2 regions of the Lentibacillus juripiscarius genome follow, and region 2 is predicted to be linked to the other one. Evidence: riboswitches for the same ligand, from Rfam matches in the RefSeq annotation. Region 2 holds a riboswitch; the other holds the start of a gene.
What was found. A riboswitch is a leader RNA that binds a small molecule or an ion and turns the genes downstream of it on or off. The one in region 2 is predicted to bind S-adenosylmethionine.
Positions count from the first base shown of each region.

Region 1 (4,582 bases), on a different contig from region 2:
AATGGTATTGCTGTCGCCATCCCCTGACGATTCCCCACACGCTCCTAATATAAGCACCAATAATGCTGCTGTAAATGCTATAATCTTTTTCATCTTGATCTCTCCTTTTATCGTTATTGAGTGAATTTCATAATTCAATATCTACCTTTAAAATACGAACAATTAGTATTGCGTTTGATTTCCACTTCAGGCGGACGCTTTCCGCGGGCGGCTGATGAGCCTCCTCATGCTCGTCGTGTTGCAAGTGTGGTCGTGGATGCAGCACTCCTCGCAGGTCGAAGCTTACTCATGGAAGCTTTACTTTGTGCTAACGCCTTGCGGGGTCTCATCTAGGCCTCTTATCCCGCAGGAGTCGTCCGCCTTCCGTTCCAATCTTCTAAGGTGGAGTACGAATGATTTAGTGTGTTTTCAGTTATAAGTTCGTATATTAAGCAAAAAAAGTATTTATGAAATTCATTCGTTATTCTAAAAAATTCTTTTAGGAAGCCTCTGAATCAGCAGTTGTCATACACGGAGACTCCTGCGGGTGAACAACTGCGACAGTTGAAAAACTATAAAGATAAGAAAAGTCCCTTATCGTTTATCTATTTTGTTCGAAACATAGTCCCCTATAAATTGGAACAAGAACACAATAAGTACAATAAGAACAGTACATATGAAGACAACATCAAATTCTCGACGCTGGAATCCGAAGAAGTACGCATAGTTACCAAGTCCCCCGGCACCGATGACACCAGCCATCGCTGTATATCCAATCAGATTGATTGACGTGACGGTTATACCTGAAATAAGTGCCGGCATTGATTCTGGCAGCAGCACACGGAAAATAATCGTTCGCGTTTTAGCACCCATCGCTTTCGCTGCTTCCACAACCCCTTTGTCCACTTCCTTTAGGGCAATTTCAACGAGTCTTCCATAAAATGGTGCCGATCCGATAATCAGTGCGGGCAGTGCTGCGTTCGGACCGCGAATGGTACCGATTAGAAAATCAGTAAATGGGAAAAGCAGCAAGATTAAAATGATGAACGGAATCGCCCGGAACACGTTTACTACAGACGCCACCAAAAGATTCAGTACTTTGCTTTGCCATATACCGCCTTTCATTGTCAGATAAAGGAACAGCCCCAGCATGATTCCAAAAACAAACGTACCGACAAGTGAAAGAATCGTCATATAGAATGTTTCATAAGTCGCTGTCCAAAGCTCCTGTAATTCAATATTCGGAAACAATTCATTCCACATTCCGAATCACCTCCACTTCCACAGAGGTTTCATCCGCTAAATACTGCACTGCCCGGTCCATTTCATCCGGTTCGCCATCCATTTGTACGAACAGAGTTCCATATGCGTCATGCTGCATTTGTGTAATTTTCCCCTGTAAAATATTGATATCAATGGAGAACAGCTTTGCCAGTTTACTAATAAGCGGCTGATTCGCCGTTTCACCAACAAAATGTAATCTGAGAAGCCTGCCGGTGCTACTGGCGCTGAACAGTTTTTCTATATCATCATCTTCTTCATTGGACCCCATAACTTGTTCAACGAATTTCTTGGTGACTTGCTGCTGAGGCCGCAGAAATACATCCAGCACATCACCCTGTTCCACAACTTTTCCATTTTCCATAACAGCAACCTGTTTACAGATCTTCTTGATGACATGCATCTCATGCGTAATCAAAATGATGGTTAAGCCCAGCCTTTCGTTAATATCCACAAGCAGATCCAGAATGGCGTTCGTCGTCTCCGGATCAAGTGCGGATGTTGCCTCATCACACAAGAGCACTTTCGGTCTGTTGGCAAGCGCTCTGGCAATTCCGACACGCTGCTTTTGCCCGCCACTCAGCTGTGACGGGTAAGCATGTTCCCGTCCTGCCAGTCCGACGAGCTCAATCAGTTCCTGGACACGATCCTCACGTTCACGCTTAGGGACACCCGCTATCTCCAGCGGAAAAGCAATATTCTCCTTGACCGTCCGTGACCATAACAAATTAAAATGCTGGAAAATCATCCCAATATCCTGGCGAGTCATTCGAAGCTGACTGGAATTTAAAGCTGTTATCTCCTGTTCATCGATGACGATTTCCCCTCCGGTCGGTTCTTCCAGACGGTTCAAAAGCCTTACAAACGTACTTTTTCCAGCCCCGCTATACCCAATCACTCCAAAGATGCCGCCTTCATTTATATCAAGGGTTAAATCATCGACAGCTTTAATCTGGTTATTCGTTGTTGTAAATGTTTTGCTCAAACCCTTTATCGAAATCAACTAGATCAGATCCCCCTTTACTGTTCAAATTTAAAATAAAAACGCCTTTCTGCAAGAGAACAGAAAGACGTATACACAACTACAATCATTTCGTTCTCTTATCTGCCAAAGCAGCTACTTTGCAGGAATTGGCACCTTTCAAACAAAATGCATTTGAGGTTGCCGCGGTTTCATAGGGCCAGCCCCTCCACCGCTCATGATAAGAGTATGCTTATTTAATTTAGAATCAATAATAAAAATATTAGCAGTTCCACCCGACGCTGTCAATACAAATCAACCGTCATTTGCAAATAATTCTGGTTTATATTTCATCAAATAGCTGTAGATGTTCGGTATGGAATGAAATGCATAGACTTTTTCTTTTATCTCTCCGTTGTCTTTAAACAGTAAACACGGTACACTTTCAATTTGATAGTCCTGCATGTATTGAGGATGTAGTGACGCATTCATTTCATAGAAAATATTTTCCTGATGAACAGACTCAATTTTGTCCAGCATGGTTCTGGCCAGCGCACATGTGCCACAAAATGGGGTATAAATATATAAAATGTAATGATCTTTTTCCAGGTCGTTTTCTTGTATCTGCTGCAATCGAATCACCCTAAGCCAAAAATATCGGATTAACTGCAATCTCAGCGCCTACAAGTGCTTCTGCCAGCATGTGGACAGGTGTAGCCGCCACCTCCCGAAATTCACTTTCAATATGGATATGCCGGGCATGTGGAAGTTCATGGGTTAGCTGCCGGCGGATTTTGCTGCCTGAATCATCCTCATCAACCAGTATATAAACATCCCGGTTGTCCAAATCGTGCTTGTCAAGCAGTTCATCCATTTTTTCAACACCCAGTGTCCCATGTGTGCATATAATTTCGGTATCCTCATCGGTAAGCACTTTTTTGATTTGCAGCTTATCTGTTAATCCTTCCACTATAATAACTTTTTCGCTGCTATGTGTCATTCGCGTTGCACTCCTTAAAGAGAACATTTCTTATTCTTATGTCCAATTAAGCATATCCTATGATTTCCAGCGTCATTTTTAATTGTACAAAAAAACTGACTTGCACTACCTTAGGCAAGCCAGTCATACGTTTTCACGAGGAAAATTAATCTTCTTTAACCGCTGCTTCATATTGCTCAGCAGACAATAGGTTATCAAGATCCGCTTCATTAGCCGGTTCCACAACAATCATCCATGCTTTATCATATGGCGATTCATTGACAAATTCCGGGCTGTCTTCCAGTTCCTCGTTAATTTCGACTATTTTTCCGGCAATCGGAGCGTACAGCTCAGAAACCGTCTTGACGGATTCAACACTGCCAAATGGCTCATCGGCTTCAATTTCTTCACCTTCCTCAGGCAGCTCAACAAAAACAATATCTCCAAGCTCATCCTGGGCAAAATCAGTTATCCCGATGCGTACTTTTCCGTCTTCTTTCTTAATCCATTCATGCTCCTCTGTGTATAGCAGGTCTTTCGGCAGGTTCATGCAAATCCCTCCATCAACATAATATCATTTTCAGCATACTAGGTTCATGCCTATTTTTCTAGTATTCAATCTTATTTTTCCAGCCAATATTCATTAAAGGTCTCTTCTTTGAAACCAACTGTTACCTTCTCCCCGTCCGTGATAATCGGCCGTTTGATAAGCATGCCATCCGAAGCAAGCAATTCTGCCATTTCTTCAGTACTTGCATCCTTTATTTTGTCTTTAATATTCTGTTCACGGTACTTTTTGCCGCTTGTGTTGAAAAATTTCTTTGCCGGCAGACCACTTTTAGCAATGAAATCAAGCAGCTGTTCTTTAGTTGGTGGTGCGTCCACAATATGTACGTCCGTATAGGCAATGTCGTGGTTATCGAGCCACTTTTTTGCTTTCTGACAGGTGCCACACTTAGGATACCAATAAAACGTTAATGCCATGTGCTTCCCCCCTTTACTTTTCATTGTTGGTCAAGTTCATTATAGCAAAGAAACTAGCGGATGGGCGAGCTGAACTTTGAAATTTCGGAGATTCCCCTGTGAACATCGGGATGTTGATTGTGAACTTCGGGATTTTAATTGTGAACTTCAGCCGAATTTGTGACAACTTCAGCCAAATCCAATATAAACAAGCAAAAATGCCCCACAAGTAAGCGAGGCATTTTGCAACTTTTTCAATTAGACGACATATTGTTCTTCTTCAATAATCGTTTCTGCAATGGCCCGTTTTTTGGAAATGACATCAATTGGTGTGTGGCGGGTCAGTTTTCGCAATGATGACAGCATCATGCGCAGCGTATCGCCTGATTCGGCAGCAATTAACGTTTCTTTCGCATCGG
Region 1 is NZ_JBHUNA010000022.1:57,967-62,548, reverse strand. It holds gene ACFSUO_RS11065 (MetQ/NlpA family ABC transporter substrate-binding protein) at 1-93, opposite strand, end outside; gene ACFSUO_RS11060 (methionine ABC transporter permease) at 574-1,242, opposite strand; gene ACFSUO_RS11055 (methionine ABC transporter ATP-binding protein) at 1,232-2,263, opposite strand; SAM riboswitch class I at 2,359-2,469, opposite strand; gene ACFSUO_RS11050 (thioredoxin family protein) at 2,537-2,863, opposite strand; gene ACFSUO_RS11045 (toprim domain-containing protein) at 2,865-3,221, opposite strand; gene gcvH (glycine cleavage system protein GcvH) at 3,367-3,750, opposite strand; gene ACFSUO_RS11035 (arsenate reductase family protein) at 3,822-4,184, opposite strand; gene ACFSUO_RS11030 (acyl-CoA dehydrogenase family protein) at 4,422-4,582, opposite strand, start outside.
Region 1: linked by a shared signal. The riboswitch ahead of ACFSUO_RS11055 (methionine ABC transporter ATP-binding protein) and the one ahead of metK (methionine adenosyltransferase) in region 2 are both predicted to bind S-adenosylmethionine.

Region 2 (4,582 bases):
TGAAATTCCGCATGCCAATAACGGTGGAAAGTGATCTTTTCGCCCGGTTTTTGTACAAAGTAATGACCTGGTTCCACTTTTTGAATTCCAGTTGTCATCGTCATTGGTTCCGGGACGAATTGAAAGCTTAAGTAATGCTGCAGCGCTTCCGTATTAACCGCTTCATTTTCCATCATAAGGGAGATACTTTTCTTTTCAGATGCGAAAGCTGTTCCTTCATCTGTTTCCCGGTAAAACAGCGGCTTAATACCGAATGGATCGCGTGCACCGTACAGTGTTTCCTGTTCCTTGTCCCAAAGAAGAATGGAAAACATGCCGCGCAAATGCTCAAATGCCTTTTCCCTGTATTTTTTAAATAACGCGGCGATAACCTCCGTGTCTGATTCTGTTTCAAATTGGTATCCTTCTGCGGCCAGCTCATCCCGCAATTCAACATAATTATAAATTTCCCCATTGAACAGAAGCCAAATTGTTTCACTATCACAGCTCAACGGCTGCTGACCACTATCAATGTCGATAATGCTTAAGCGTCTGAATCCGAATGATACATATGCGTCATGATAATACCCTTCATCATCCGGTCCTCTATGTGTCATAAGGTTATTCTGCTGTTTAAAAGCTGTTTTCTGTTCTTCATCTGGTGCAGCGGGTCTGCCGCGTAGTATTCCAATAAAACCGCACATTTTGTTTGCCTCACTTTCATCATGTTGCATCCTTCAGATTATACCACATTAAAAGCAATTATAACGATTAAAAATATGTTGAAATTACAGGTGTTTTGTACACAAAAAAGATGCAGACAATTTTCTGCACCTTTCCCGTATCTATCATCAGTTTTTTACCAGTGCTCCGAGTTCATCCACTTTGTCTGTTTTTTCCCATGGAAACAGAACATCCGTCCGACCAAAATGGCCATACGCAGCCGTGTTTTTAAAAATTGGCTTCCGCAAATCCAGCATACGGATAATCCCTGCCGGACGAAGATCAAATACTTTCCGGATTGCATCTGCAAGGGTATCTTCGTCCACAGCACCAGTACCAAATGTATTCACCGAGATTGATACTGGTTCTGCCACACCAATTGCGTAGGCCAGCTGCACCTCGCAGGCTTTTGCCAGGTCGGCAGCTACAATGTTTTTAGCAACATATCGTGCCGCATACGCTGCTGAACGGTCCACTTTCGTCGAGTCTTTTCCACTGAAAGCTCCACCGCCATGACGTGCATAGCCGCCATAAGTGTCAACGATTATCTTTCTTCCGGTTAGACCTGCATCCCCCTGCGGACCACCAATAACAAAGCGTCCTGTAGGGTTAATAATATAATTGGTCTCCTCATCCAGCAAATGGGCCGGCACGACTGGTCGGATGACATGTTCAATCATATCCGATTCAATCTGTTCTACTGCAGCATCCTGATGATGCTGAGTTGAAATAACAATCGTATCAATCCTAATTGGCTCACCATCTTCACCATATTCAACAGTTACCTGGGTTTTTCCGTCAGGACGCAAATATTCCAGTATGTTCTCCTCACGTACATCTGCCAGTCGTTTTGCCAGCTTGTGCGCCAATGAAATCGGCAAAGGCATTAATTCCTCTGTCTCATCACAGGCATAGCCAAACATCAGACCTTGGTCTCCTGCACCAATTGCGGCAATTTCCTCGTCACTCATTTTCCCCTGACGAGCTTCCAGTGCATTGTCAACGCCATCGGCAATATCCGGTGACTGCTCATCGATGGCTGTGAGTACTGCACATGTTTCTGCATCAAAGCCAAATTTAGCCCGTGTATAGCCAATATCCTTGATCGTCTGACGTACAAGCGCAGGAATATCCACGTACGTTGTCGTTGTAATTTCTCCGGAAACCAACACGAGCCCTGTAGTAACAGTTGTCTCACATGCAACCCGGGCATTGGGGTCTTTTTTTAGTATTTCATCTAATATGGCATCTGATATCTGATCACAAATTTTATCCGGGTGGCCTTCTGTCACCGATTCAGATGTGAATAATCGACGTTTAATAGCCATATGGCCATGTCCTCCCTTGGATTGTGGTACGGAACTCCATCTTTTCAGTTATAGAGGCTGTTTAAAAAGTCTGGTTTATTCTCCTTTTAAACACGCACTTATCATTTACAAACAAAAAAACCTTTCCTGCATCATGAGGAAAGGAATGAGGCCTTTCGCTCTTATTGTTCAAGGACTTATCCTTGCTTCAGATTAGCACCTTTTCACGCATCGTGACGGTTGCCGGGCTTCATTGGGTCTGTCCCTCCACCAGCTCTGAATAAGAGAGTATCCGCTCGAATTTTATCGTATCGAATTCCTTTTCCGATGTCAACTTATTTCGCACTTGGGAGGAACATTGACATAAAAATTTCATATAAATAATTCCAAGATTAGTGTGGACTAATTTTTCAAATGTGTTATACTAATAAGCAGATTCAGGTGATCAAACGTTTTTTGTTTAAATAATATGTGTAAAAGGTAGGTATCACAAATGAAAACAAAAGAAGATACATTGCTGACCAGGGATTTACTGACACACCCTCATTTGCAGTCAAACCTGACTGTACCGCGGCTGGTCGAAAAAGTTTTGTCACGCTCTGAAGGCGTTCTAAGTGCAACGGGAGCTGTCAGTGCCCATACAGGTGAGTATACAGGGCGATCCCCGAAAGATAAATATATTGTTCGTGACGGTACTAGTGAAGATGTTGACTGGGGGGATGTCAACCAGTCTATCGATGAGGCCACCTTTGATCATCTGCTGGAAAAAGTGACGGCCTATTTACATGATAGAAATGAATTGTTCCATTTTCAAGGATTTGCTGGAGCAGACGAAAATTTCCGGCTTCCTATCCAGGTGATTAATGAATATGCATGGCATAATCTGTTTGCTCGTCAGCTGTTCATCACGCCAACCGAAAACGAATTAGCAGAGCATCAGCCGGAATTTACCGTGATATCTGCCCCGACGTTCAAGGCAGACCCGGAAGTTGACGGCACTAGCTCTGAAACGTTTATTCTGATTTCGTTCGACAAACGAATTGTGCTGATTGGCGGAACAGAATATGCGGGAGAAATTAAAAAATCCATCTTTTCTGTCATGAACTACATGCTGCCAAAACGTGATGTATTATCGATGCACTGTTCAGCCAACGTCGGACGCGAGGGGGATGTGGCCCTGTTTTTCGGACTGTCTGGAACAGGTAAGACGACCCTTTCTGCTGATCCGTACCGGCGTCTGATTGGCGATGATGAGCATGGCTGGAGCCCGAATGGCGTGTTTAATATCGAAGGTGGTTGCTATGCGAAATGCATTAATTTGTCAGAGAAAAAAGAACCACAGATTTTCAATGCTATCCGGTTTGGTTGCGTATTGGAAAACGTCGTCCTTAATGATGAGACACGCGATCCTGATTACGATGACACATCACTAACCGAAAATACACGGGCGGCATATCCGCTGGAAAACATTGATAACATTGTGTCACCAAGTGTTGCCGGTCATCCGAATACGATCATCTTTCTGACAGCAGATGCATCCGGAACATTGCCGCCAATTAGCAGATTGACCAAGGAACAAGCAATGTATCACTTCCTAAGCGGCTATACGAGCAAACTGGCCGGCACTGAACGAGGCGTTACCAAGCCGCAAGCGACTTTTTCCGCCTGTTTCGGTTCTCCATTCTTGCCATTGGCACCGTCCACATACGCCGAATTGCTTGGTGAAAAAGTCGATCAGCATAATGCAAATGTCTTTCTTGTCAACACCGGCTGGACTGGTGGCTCCTATGGTACCGGCGAACGCATCAAGCTCTCCTACACAAGAGCAATGGTGCACGCGGCATTGGAAGGCGAACTGAACGCAATTGAAACAGTAAAAGATCCTATTTTCGGTCTGGAAATACCAATGCATGTGGCGGGTGTGCCAGACGATCTGCTTGTCCCGATGAACACTTGGGACGACAAAGAAGCCTATAAACAGGAAGCACGTGAACTGGCAATGAAGTTCCACGAGAATTTCAAGAAGTTCACACAGGCAAGTGAAACGATTCGCAGTGCAGGCCCGAGTTACAAGGGTAACTAATAGTAATTTGTTTCCTCATCCCAAAAGGATTTCATATATGAAGGAAAAATAGATGCAGTTTCATACTGCAGACCGGTCCCACAATGGAGACCGGTTTTTTTATTGGCTGGTAAATCGACAAAATTCGGGGCGTGACAGGCACCCAGCCTGTGGGCACCCAGCCTGGGCATTCACACATTCTTGCTTGCCGCATACGATGATCAGCAAAGCCGGGGAGCCGCCCAAGTGTCTCGTTTGACGAGCTTGTGAACACACAAATCGCTGAGGAAATAATTGAAAACTAAGGAGGGGGAACAATGGCATTTCTTACCTTAGATCAGGTATCGCATTATTATTTTTCCAAAAAGGATTACACAAAAGCACTGGACAACATTTCATTTTCCGTTGATGAAGGTGAGTCTGTTGCCCTATTAGGTCCCAGTGGATGTGGAAAATCAACGATACTATCCGTCATATCCAGAATCATCGAGCACACTACCGGTAACATTTA
Region 2 is NZ_JBHUNA010000013.1:56,349-60,930, reverse strand. It holds gene asnB (asparagine synthase (glutamine-hydrolyzing)) at 1-683, opposite strand, end outside; gene metK (methionine adenosyltransferase) at 831-2,030, opposite strand; SAM riboswitch class I at 2,189-2,296, opposite strand; gene pckA (phosphoenolpyruvate carboxykinase (ATP)) at 2,503-4,092, shown strand; gene ACFSUO_RS07085 (ABC transporter ATP-binding protein) at 4,389-4,582, shown strand, end outside.